Regions from separate parts of the Streptosporangium sp. NPDC049248 genome, predicted to be linked through region 1. Evidence: riboswitches for the same ligand, from Rfam matches in the RefSeq annotation. Region 1 holds a riboswitch; each other region holds the start of a gene.

Region 1 (2,194 bases):
TAGTACATCGAGATGTGCGGGTGGTCGTAGTGGTTGGCGGTGATGCCGCCGCGGTTGGACATGGTTCTCCAGCCGGAGCCGTGGTTGATGCGCTGGCGCCAGATCACGTACTTCACCCCGAGCTTGGCCTTGTTCTTGATGGCCCAGGCGGCGATCTCGTCGCCGAGCCGGAGATTGGCGGCCGAGGGCATCGTGCCGCCGGTGCTCATCATGAAGTCGCAGGCGCGGCCGAGGGGGTGCTCGCCGCCGTCGTTCGCGGACCGGTAGCAACCGACCGAGTACGGGAGGTCGAAGCGTCTCTTGACGGCCTCACGCATGATCCGGGTCCGATCGGTGATGTTGTCGGCGCCGGTGGGGAGTTGCGGGGCCCAGCTGCCATCGGCGCGGCGGCCGGAGCCGACGGGGGCGAGCTGGTCGAGCTTGTTCTTGATGTCCTTGATCACGTCTTCGACCTCGTCGCGTTGGGTCTGCATCTCTCTGGCCTCCTTACCGATGTCGTCGGTGAGCTTGGCGGCCGTCTCGGTCGCCCTCTTCCTGCGTTCGAGGCTCTCGGCGAAACCCTGCAGGTGGGCGCTCTGCTGGGCGGTGAGCTGCTCCATCACCGCGGCTCCCCCCATGTCGTCGGCGAACAGCAGCGCGGGCAGGCCGCCGGTGCTGCTCTGGTAACGGAGCTGGACTATGGAGTCGACCTGTTTTTCCGCCCTGGCGTAGAGGTCCTCGGCCCTGGCCAGGTTCTGCTTGGCGACGGCCTCGGCCTTCTGCGCCTTCTTGAGGGACTCGCGCTTGGCCGCGTAGGCTTCGATCAGCGAGTCGACCTTCTTGCCGAGTTTGGCCAGCTCGGCGCGGAGCTTGGCCTCGGTCGGCTTGGGCTCCGCGCTTCCCGCGGTGGGGGCGCCGAGGGTGAACGTGGCGATCAGGCTCAAACAAAGGGCCAGAGCCGCATGCCGACGGAACGTGGGGGACGGGGCCGCCACGAACTCTCCTCTCCTTCCGCCTACCGGGTTAGCTGACGGGTTCGGGCTGGAGAACGCCCTTCCACCGAAGTGGTTTCACCCCAGGTGCGGTGGTTCCCCGGCTCCCGGGCGATGCGCCTGGGATTAGGCATATCGGCTGTTGCAGCCGATGTGGGAAGGATAGTAGTGGTAAACACAGGGTCACGCGACTTCAAGACGAGACCAATTGGTGATCAGTTCGTGACAACAGAGCGCAGAAGGTGTGCTGCCTCCTCGGGTAGCACGTCGTTCACGAAGGCGCCCATGGCCGACTCGGAGCCGGCGAGATATTTCAGCTTGTTCGGCGCGCGGCGGATGCTGAACAGCTCCATGTGCGCGTACGACAGGTCGCGACCGGTGTTGACCGGCGCCTGGTGCCAGGCCGCGATGTAGGGCATCGGCACGCCGAACAGTCCGTCGAGGCGGCGGAGCACGTCGGTGTAGAGCGGTCCGAACGCCGCGCGCTCCGCGGGCTCCAGCCCGACCAGATCGGGGACCTGCCGGTGGGGGTAGAGGTGAACCTCCACCGGCCAGCGGGCCGCGGCCGGGACGAACGCCGTCCAGTGCTCGTTCGAGGCCACCACCCGGGTCCCGGCCTCCCGCTCCGCGGCGAGCACGTCGGCGAACAGGTTGCCGCCGGTCCGCTCCCGGTGGCGCCCGGCCGCCCCGAGGGTCAGCCTGGTGCGCGGGGTCACGTAGGGGTACGCGTAGATCTGGCCGTGCGGGTGGAGCAGGGTGATGCCGATCTCGGCTCCCCGGTTCTCGAAACAGAACACCTGCTCCACGCCCGGCATCGCCGACAACTCCGCCGTACGGTCGATCCAGGCCTCCATGACCAGCTCCACCTGCTCGGGGGGGAGCATCGCGAACGAGGAGTCGTGCTCGGCGGTGAAGCAGACCACCTCACAGCGGCCGATCCCGGGGCGGACCTCACTCAACCCGCCGACCTGCTGATAGTCCCCCAGACGGGTGGAGAACGAGGGGAACCTGTTCTCGAAGACCGCCACGTCGTAGGCGGCGGAGGGGATCTCGGTGAGGTTGCCGGAGGTGGAGGGGCAGAGCGGGCACTCGCTGGCCGGAGGCAGGAAGGTGCGGCCCTGGCGGTGTCCGGCCACCGCGATCCACTCCTCGGTCAGCGGGTCGTAGCGCAGCTCGGAGGCGGTGGGGCGGGGCGGCAGGTCGCGCCTGTCGACCGCCCCGCG
Region 2 (2,194 bases), on a different contig from region 1:
CGTCTCACGCCCGGTTTCCAGAGTGGGGGGAGTGACTCTTGATGGCATATCCAGAAGTGGATTCTCGCCATGGCGACAGCCCCCTGGGCATGAGTGATATCGGTCTCAGTGACAACGACCTCGTGCTGCTGGCTGAACTCGCCAAGGGTGTCACCGTCGACAGGGTGGGCCGCCGCCTCGATATCAGCGGCCGGACCGTCAGGCGCAGGCTCAGAGGCATCTGCGACCGCATCGGTGTCGCCACGGCGATCGAAGCCGTGGCCTGGGCGGCCCGCCGCCGCCTGATCTAGGCCCTTCCCCTGGGGCTTTCGCCCACTGCGGTCGGGTGACGCCTCGCCGCGTTGTCGTCGGCCGCCGCACCCGCGGGGCACGAGTCCTGGGGGCGCGACTCCGGGGAGCGCCGTCCGACCGGCCCTCGGCAGGGCAGGGTTCGCCGGGCAGGAGCGGGCGCGCTCCTGCCGAGGGCCGGTCGGCTCGGCCGCTCAGTCGGCGATCCGCACCCCGCCGGCGAAGGGCCGGTTGTCGATCGTGGCGATGTGGATGACGTCACCCGTCCGGGGCGCGTGGACCATCAGGCCCGCGCCGATGTAGATCCCGACGTGGTGCAGGTCGCTGTAGAAGAAGACCAGGTCGCCTGGGCGCAGATCGTTTCTGGAGATGTGGGTGCCCGCGGTCCACTGGTTGCCGGTGTAGTGCGGCAGGCTGATGCCGACCTTCTGGTAGGCCCACATGACCAGCCCGGAGCAGTCGAAGGAGTTGGGGCCCTCGGCGCCCCAGACGTACGGCTTGAGTTGCTGGGTGAGCGCCCAGCGGGCCGCCTCCGCCGCCTTGCCGCTGCCCACGATGGGCACGTCGACCTTCACCCGGGCACCCCTGTTGCTGACGGCCCTGGTGCGCACCTCGCTGAACAGGTCACTCTCGACCCGCGCGACCAGTCGCTCGATCTTGCTGCGCTTGCCCTCGATCTCCTCCAGGAGCGCCTTGACCTCCGAGGTCCTCGCCTTGGCGCTGGCCTGTGCCCGCTCGGCGGCCTCGATCGCCCGGCCGACCTGGGCGACCTCCTCACTCTGCTGCTGCTGGAGGGCGTAGTTGGTGGTGGCCTGGTCGAGGAAGGTGTCGGGATCGGTCGCCTGGGTGAAGGCGAGTCCGGAGTTCAGGCCGCCGGACATGTAGTTGCTCTGTGCGAGGAGGGTGGCCTTGGTGCGCCGGGTCGCGAGCTCCGACTCGCTCGTCGCGAGGGTCTTCTTGGCGCTTTCCGCGGCTCGCTGGGCCTGCTTGAGCCTGACCCGTTCGCCGTTGTACTGCTCGGCGAGCGTGCCGATCTCCTCGTGCAGCTTCTCGGCCTGCTTGGCCAGTTGCTGGAGGCTGGGCTCGGGATCCGCCGTGGCCGAGACCAGGGGGGTGCCGAGGGTCATGATGGCGAACGCCAGGCCGATGACCGCCATGCGGCGACTCCGCCTCCGCGGCGCGCGTTCTCGACAGCGGGCGTCGCCGCCCGCGTGCTCTCCTGCGCGGTCGCGCATGCGCTTCACCAACGGGCTCCTCTCCTCGGCCGCCTACCGGGTTAGCTGACGGGTTCGGGCCGGAGGCAGCCCTACCGGGTGCGCCGGTGGCACTCGGATTCACCCCGAAGGACGTGGTGGGTCCCCGGTTCCCCTGGTCGGGAGATTCGGCGGGTCAGGCTTTTTACGTCTCTGACATCGAGCACGGAGATTAGTGCACTCGTGGTTCCTGCTCAACCAGAACTGCGAACTCAGTAGAGGTTTCGCAACTGAAATGTCACGGAAAGATCACATGGCAATATGATCAACATGGCCATTACGCTGCCTTTGCCTTCCTTGCGGCGGGCCCGGCGCGGGTCTTCCCTGGTCCGGGACCGTGCCAAAGATGAGCTGCGACACATCGGAGGCGTCGTGCGCCCAGCGTGGTAAACCAACTACCAAGGGTCATGTGATGCCTTCGGGGCCGGAGTTAAGGATGAGCCGTAATTGAAGGCCGGAGAGGACGTACGCTGATCGGTCATGGAGCAGCTTGCGGAGCATTCTCCCGTGCCGTTCGCGATCCCCGGGAAAGAAGGGGAGCGGCGAACCGGATCCGAGGGAGAGGAGCGGGAGTCACCCGCTCCCGGCGTCACCCCGGCGGTCACGGTCCGCCGCGCCCGCACCCCGGACGTCCGCGCCATCAGGCGGCTCGT
Region 3 (2,194 bases), on a different contig from region 1:
ACTAGCGGCAGGCAAAGGATTCACCGAGGTGGCCGTCGCCCCGCACCGCGGGGCGACGGCCACCTTTCGTCTCGATATGTGAGAAGTGTGTACGCCGGGCGAGACGGCGTTCCGGCCGCCAGGTAGCCTGAGATGAAATGCGCCAGGTCCCAACCTGCCGCGACGGGGTCTGACAGGGGTGGGCCGGCGACTCTCCGGTGCCACGCCCAGATCACCGGTCCGTGATCCGGACCCGTGACATCAGGCCTGGTCGGAGCCCTGATCGGAGTCTCGACCATCGCCCTGCTCGCATCCGACCGAGACGAGATTCGCCATGTACGACATGTATCCCTGGAACCACGCCGAAGAGGTCAAGGACGAGGCCGCCGAGGCGCTCCAGACCGCCCTGGACCGCCGGGACAACGGTGGTTCTCCCATCCGCTGAACCGGTTCCCGGCGCCGACGGGGTTCCCTCGGCCGATCAGCCGGCGTGTCTCATCCGTCGGTCGCTAGTTTGATCTGCTCGGTCAACCTGACCCCCTGCGGATCGGGGCGCACCGCGCCGACGAAGGAGGACCGGCGCCAGGCGCTGAGCTTCTCCTCCTTGACCACGTCGCCGCTCCGCGGGGCGTGGACCATGTAGCCGGGCCTGGTGATCATGCCGACATGGCCGAGACCGCTGAAGAAGGCCAGGTCACCGGCCTTGAGGTCCTTCCAGGCGATCTTCTTGGAGAAGGCGGCGTACTGGTCGTTGGTGACGCGGGGCAGCTTGATCCCGGCGGCGCCGTAGGCGCGGAGCATCAGGCCCGAGCAGTCGAAGCCGCCGTTGCCGGTGCCACCCCAGACGTAGGGCGTGCCGCGCTTGGACATGGCCCACTTGACGGCCGTCTGCCAGGCGGGCTTGGGGGCCGCGCTCTTCAGTGCCGCCTTCAACCTGACGGTGCCGAGCGTGGGAGCCTCGGGGGAGGGGAGAGGGGAGGCGGCCAGTGCCGCCGTCGGCGCCATGGCCGAGGCCGCGAACACCGCGGCGCCTGAGACGAGGAGGGACAGGACGCGAGAGTACATCTTGCCGGACAGGATGATTCCTTCCATAAGGCCGGCCGGGTGAGCTGTCGGGCTCGGGCGTGGAGGCCGCCCTACGGCGCGAAAGCGCACCGATTCGCCCCAAGGAATCCCGTGATGGCAGCCGGGAACGCGCTCCGGGGCGGAGCGAGGTTCCCGGGGGCCCGGTGGATCCCGAAAAAAGTGGTTCCCCGGCTCCGTACGGGCCGGTAGGGGGATGGTCCGTACGGATTAGGCATCAATGTGAATGGGGAGGACGATAACGAAACCTCACGAAACGGTCAATAGGGAGCAAAAAAGGACAAAGTGATCACACGGGCGGACGTGCGGACACGTCCGAAGGGTGAGATCGGTGTTCGATCACCGAGACGGACAGGTAAGGTGCCTGCATGGATTCGCGTAACATTCGCCTGGCGGTCATCCCCGGGGACGGGATCGGAGTCGAGGTCGTCACCGAGGGCCTGAAGGTCCTCGAAGCGGTCGGCACCAAGGTGGAGACCACCACGTACGACCTCGGGGCCAAGCGCTACCACGAGACCGGTGAGACCCTGCCCGACCCGCTGCTCGACGAGCTACGCGGATACGACGCGATCCTGCTCGGCGCGGTCGGCGACCCCAGCGTGCCCCCGGGCATCCTGGAGCGCGACCTGCTGCTCAAGCTCCGCTTCCAGCTCGACCACTATGTGAACCTCCGCCCGGTCAAGCTCTTCCCCGGCGTCGAGACGCCGCTGGGCAAGGCCCGCCCCGAGGACATCGACATGATCGTCGTCCGGGAGGGCACCGAGGGCCCCTACGCCGGTGCCGGAGGGGTCATGCGCCGCGGCACGCCGCACGAGATCGCCACCCAGGAGTCGCTGAACACCGCCTACGGTGTCGAGCGCGTGGTGCGCTACGCCTTCGAGAAGGCGGTGGCCCGCCCCCGCAAGAAGCTGACGCTGGTCCACAAGACCAACGTGCTCACCTACGCCGGTGACCTCTGGGCCCGCACGTTCGACCGGATCAGCGTGGAGTACCCCGAGGTCCAGACCGACTACTGCCACGTCGACGCGGCCTCGATGTTCTTCGTCAGCCAGCCGGAGCGCTTCGACGTGATCGTCACCGACAACCTCTTCGGTGACATCCTCACCGACATCGGCGCGGCGATCGCCGGCGG
Region 4 (2,194 bases), on a different contig from region 1:
CCGGTGAGCCAGCGGAACTGGACCTTGCCGGAGAATGCGTCGCCCACCACCCAGGTCACGCCCCGGCGCGGCCTGGGCATGTCCGGCCGCGCGGCGGTGAGCTCCAGGCCCGGCGGCAGGGTGAGACGCCCGAGCTCGCGCCCGGTGGCGGCCAGCGGGCGGAGGCTCGCCCTGGGCACGAGGTGGCTGCGGGCACCGAGCAGCCCCGCGTGGTGGGCCTCCACGGCGCAGAGCATCTGCAGCGGGGATTCCACCCAGGCGATGGCCGAACCCTGATCCCGCGCGTGGTCTCGACCGTCCTCCACGCCGGGTGATGACCCGTTCACGACTGACCCAAGCTAACCCGGTGGCCTTAAGCGCCGGGGAACCACGGGTGAACAGCCGCCCACGCGTGCTCGCGCGGCCTTTCCGAACCTCAGGACATCAAGGCGCCGGCGTATCACCGGATCGGGAGTTCGTCATCGGAAGCCCGTCGAGGACACGGCCGGCTCCCGATCCGGCTGGGAGCCGAGGGCTCGCCCTCCCACCGGCGGTCGCCGAGCCTCGTTCGGGCTTTTGGGGTAGAGGGACGCACTCGCTCCATACTTTTTACCATCGAATGTTTGTTCTAAGTAATTGGAGTCGAACGCTCTCGCCGGCGAGCCTCTCGGATCACGACATATCATCCCAGGTCAGGCGATCCATCAGCGGGTACCACTCGCCCGGATCGCCGAGGGAACAGGGGATTCCGCCCGCGGCGAGATCGCGACCCCGGCCGCGGCGGCCGGCCGGAGGACGGGCGCACCCCACCCCCTCCCCGGGCCAAGCGACCCCCCGTCCTACCCCCTCGATCTGGACGTACTACCAAGTCAGGGCAATGTGTCCTACTTGTAATCGTCTGTCCGAGTGACGTACGTTCGTCCTGTTCGTGGCAAATGTCTGGGTCTGTATAGGTCTAAGCATTGCCGTCACATTGCCCGACCGTGTTCCACCTGGGCGGAGCCCCTCCGCCCGCGGTGAGCACGGCCGCCGAATCCGCGAAGTCTGCGGAACCGGGGAACCACGTTCCTGGGGTGAATCAGCGCGTTCTCGCGCCGTAGGGCACTTCCCAGCCCGAACCCGTCAGCTAACCCGGTAGGCGGTATGGAAGCGAAGCAAGGAGTCGACCCCGGTATGACCAAGCACCGCCTCACCCCCACCCTCAGCGCCCCCCGCGTGGCGAGCGCCCTCCTGGGCGCCTGCGTCGTCCTGGCGACCGGCTCCGTGGGCTCCGCCGCCCTGGCCGACAGCCGTCCCGCCCTGAACACGCCGCCCGCCGACGCGAAGGTCTCCGAGGTCTCGCAGAACAGGCCCGCGAGCACCCCGCTCGAGATCGCGGCCGAGAGGCTGCCCAAGGTCTCCGCCGCACAGGTCCTGGACCTCGCCGCCAAGCAGATCGGCGTCCGCGAGAACTCCCAGGGCGGCGGGACCAAGTTCCACTCGTGGTACATGTCCTCCCCGCGCGCCAAGGAGACCGTCGCCCGTGACGGCGGCAGCATCCAGGGCTACGCCAACGCCCCCTGGTGCGCGATGTTCGTCTCCTGGGTCGGCGAGATGGCCGGCATCCGGCCCACGATGGGCTGGGACGCCTACACCGTCACCCACGCCAAGTGGTTCAAGAACAACCAGCACTGGGGCACCACCCCCACCCCCGGCGCCGTCGTCTACTTCGACTGGGCCGGTGGCAAGGACCTCGACGGCATCGACCACGTCGGCTTCGTGAAGAAGGACAACGGAGACGGCACGATCACCACGATCGAGGGTAACACCGGCAACGGCAACGTCGAGCAGCGCGTCCGGCCCACCTCGCAGGTCGTGGGTTACGGCTACCCGGTCTACGCCGACTGATCCACCCCTCGCCCGCGCCGTCCCCCGGTGACGCGGCCACTCCGCACCGCCTGGACCCGCCCGATCCAGGCGGTGCGCGCCGTCCGGCGACCACCGGACGGCTCGAACGCCGTCAGGGGCGCCGCTCGACCGAGCGGCGCCCCTGACGGCGTTCCGCCCCCGGCGCCCTGCCGCCTGACCCGGGCACTAATGCCCCGACTGTATGTCCGTGGGATGGGAGCGCTCCCAAATGCCCTCATGCGAGGTATATCACCTTTTCAAGCTCTTAGTCCCCCGCAAACCAGTCAGATGTAACGGTTGAGTTTCGGCATATTGACGTCCCGGTTGC

What was found. A riboswitch is a leader RNA that binds a small molecule or an ion and turns the genes downstream of it on or off. The one in region 1 is predicted to bind cyclic di-AMP.
Region 2: another riboswitch for cyclic di-AMP. It lies ahead of AB0K21_RS32340 (NlpC/P60 family protein); the one in region 1 lies ahead of AB0K21_RS33205 (hypothetical protein).
Region 3: another riboswitch for cyclic di-AMP. It lies ahead of AB0K21_RS06685 (C40 family peptidase); the one in region 1 lies ahead of AB0K21_RS33205 (hypothetical protein).
Region 4: another riboswitch for cyclic di-AMP. It lies ahead of AB0K21_RS36605 (CHAP domain-containing protein); the one in region 1 lies ahead of AB0K21_RS33205 (hypothetical protein).

The regions. Positions count from the first base shown of each region.
Region 1 covers NZ_JBFAQY010000024.1:123,241-125,434, forward strand. The annotation lists gene AB0K21_RS33205 (hypothetical protein) at 1-923, opposite strand, end outside; cyclic di-AMP (ydaO/yuaA leader) riboswitch at 978-1,114, opposite strand; gene galT (galactose-1-phosphate uridylyltransferase) at 1,187-2,194, opposite strand, start outside.
Region 2 covers NZ_JBFAQY010000023.1:91,412-93,605, forward strand. The annotation lists gene AB0K21_RS32335 (LuxR C-terminal-related transcriptional regulator) at 90-290, shown strand; gene AB0K21_RS32340 (NlpC/P60 family protein) at 483-1,445, opposite strand; cyclic di-AMP (ydaO/yuaA leader) riboswitch at 1,538-1,685, opposite strand; gene AB0K21_RS32345 (amino-acid N-acetyltransferase) at 2,022-2,194, shown strand, end outside.
Region 3 covers NZ_JBFAQY010000003.1:10,198-12,391, forward strand. The annotation lists gene serA (phosphoglycerate dehydrogenase) at 1-5, shown strand, start outside; gene AB0K21_RS06685 (C40 family peptidase) at 475-1,044, opposite strand; cyclic di-AMP (ydaO/yuaA leader) riboswitch at 1,059-1,289, opposite strand; gene AB0K21_RS06690 (3-isopropylmalate dehydrogenase) at 1,431-2,194, shown strand, end outside.
Region 4 covers NZ_JBFAQY010000030.1:92,897-95,090, forward strand. The annotation lists gene AB0K21_RS36600 (hypothetical protein) at 1-326, opposite strand, end outside; cyclic di-AMP (ydaO/yuaA leader) riboswitch at 997-1,135, shown strand; gene AB0K21_RS36605 (CHAP domain-containing protein) at 1,153-1,866, shown strand.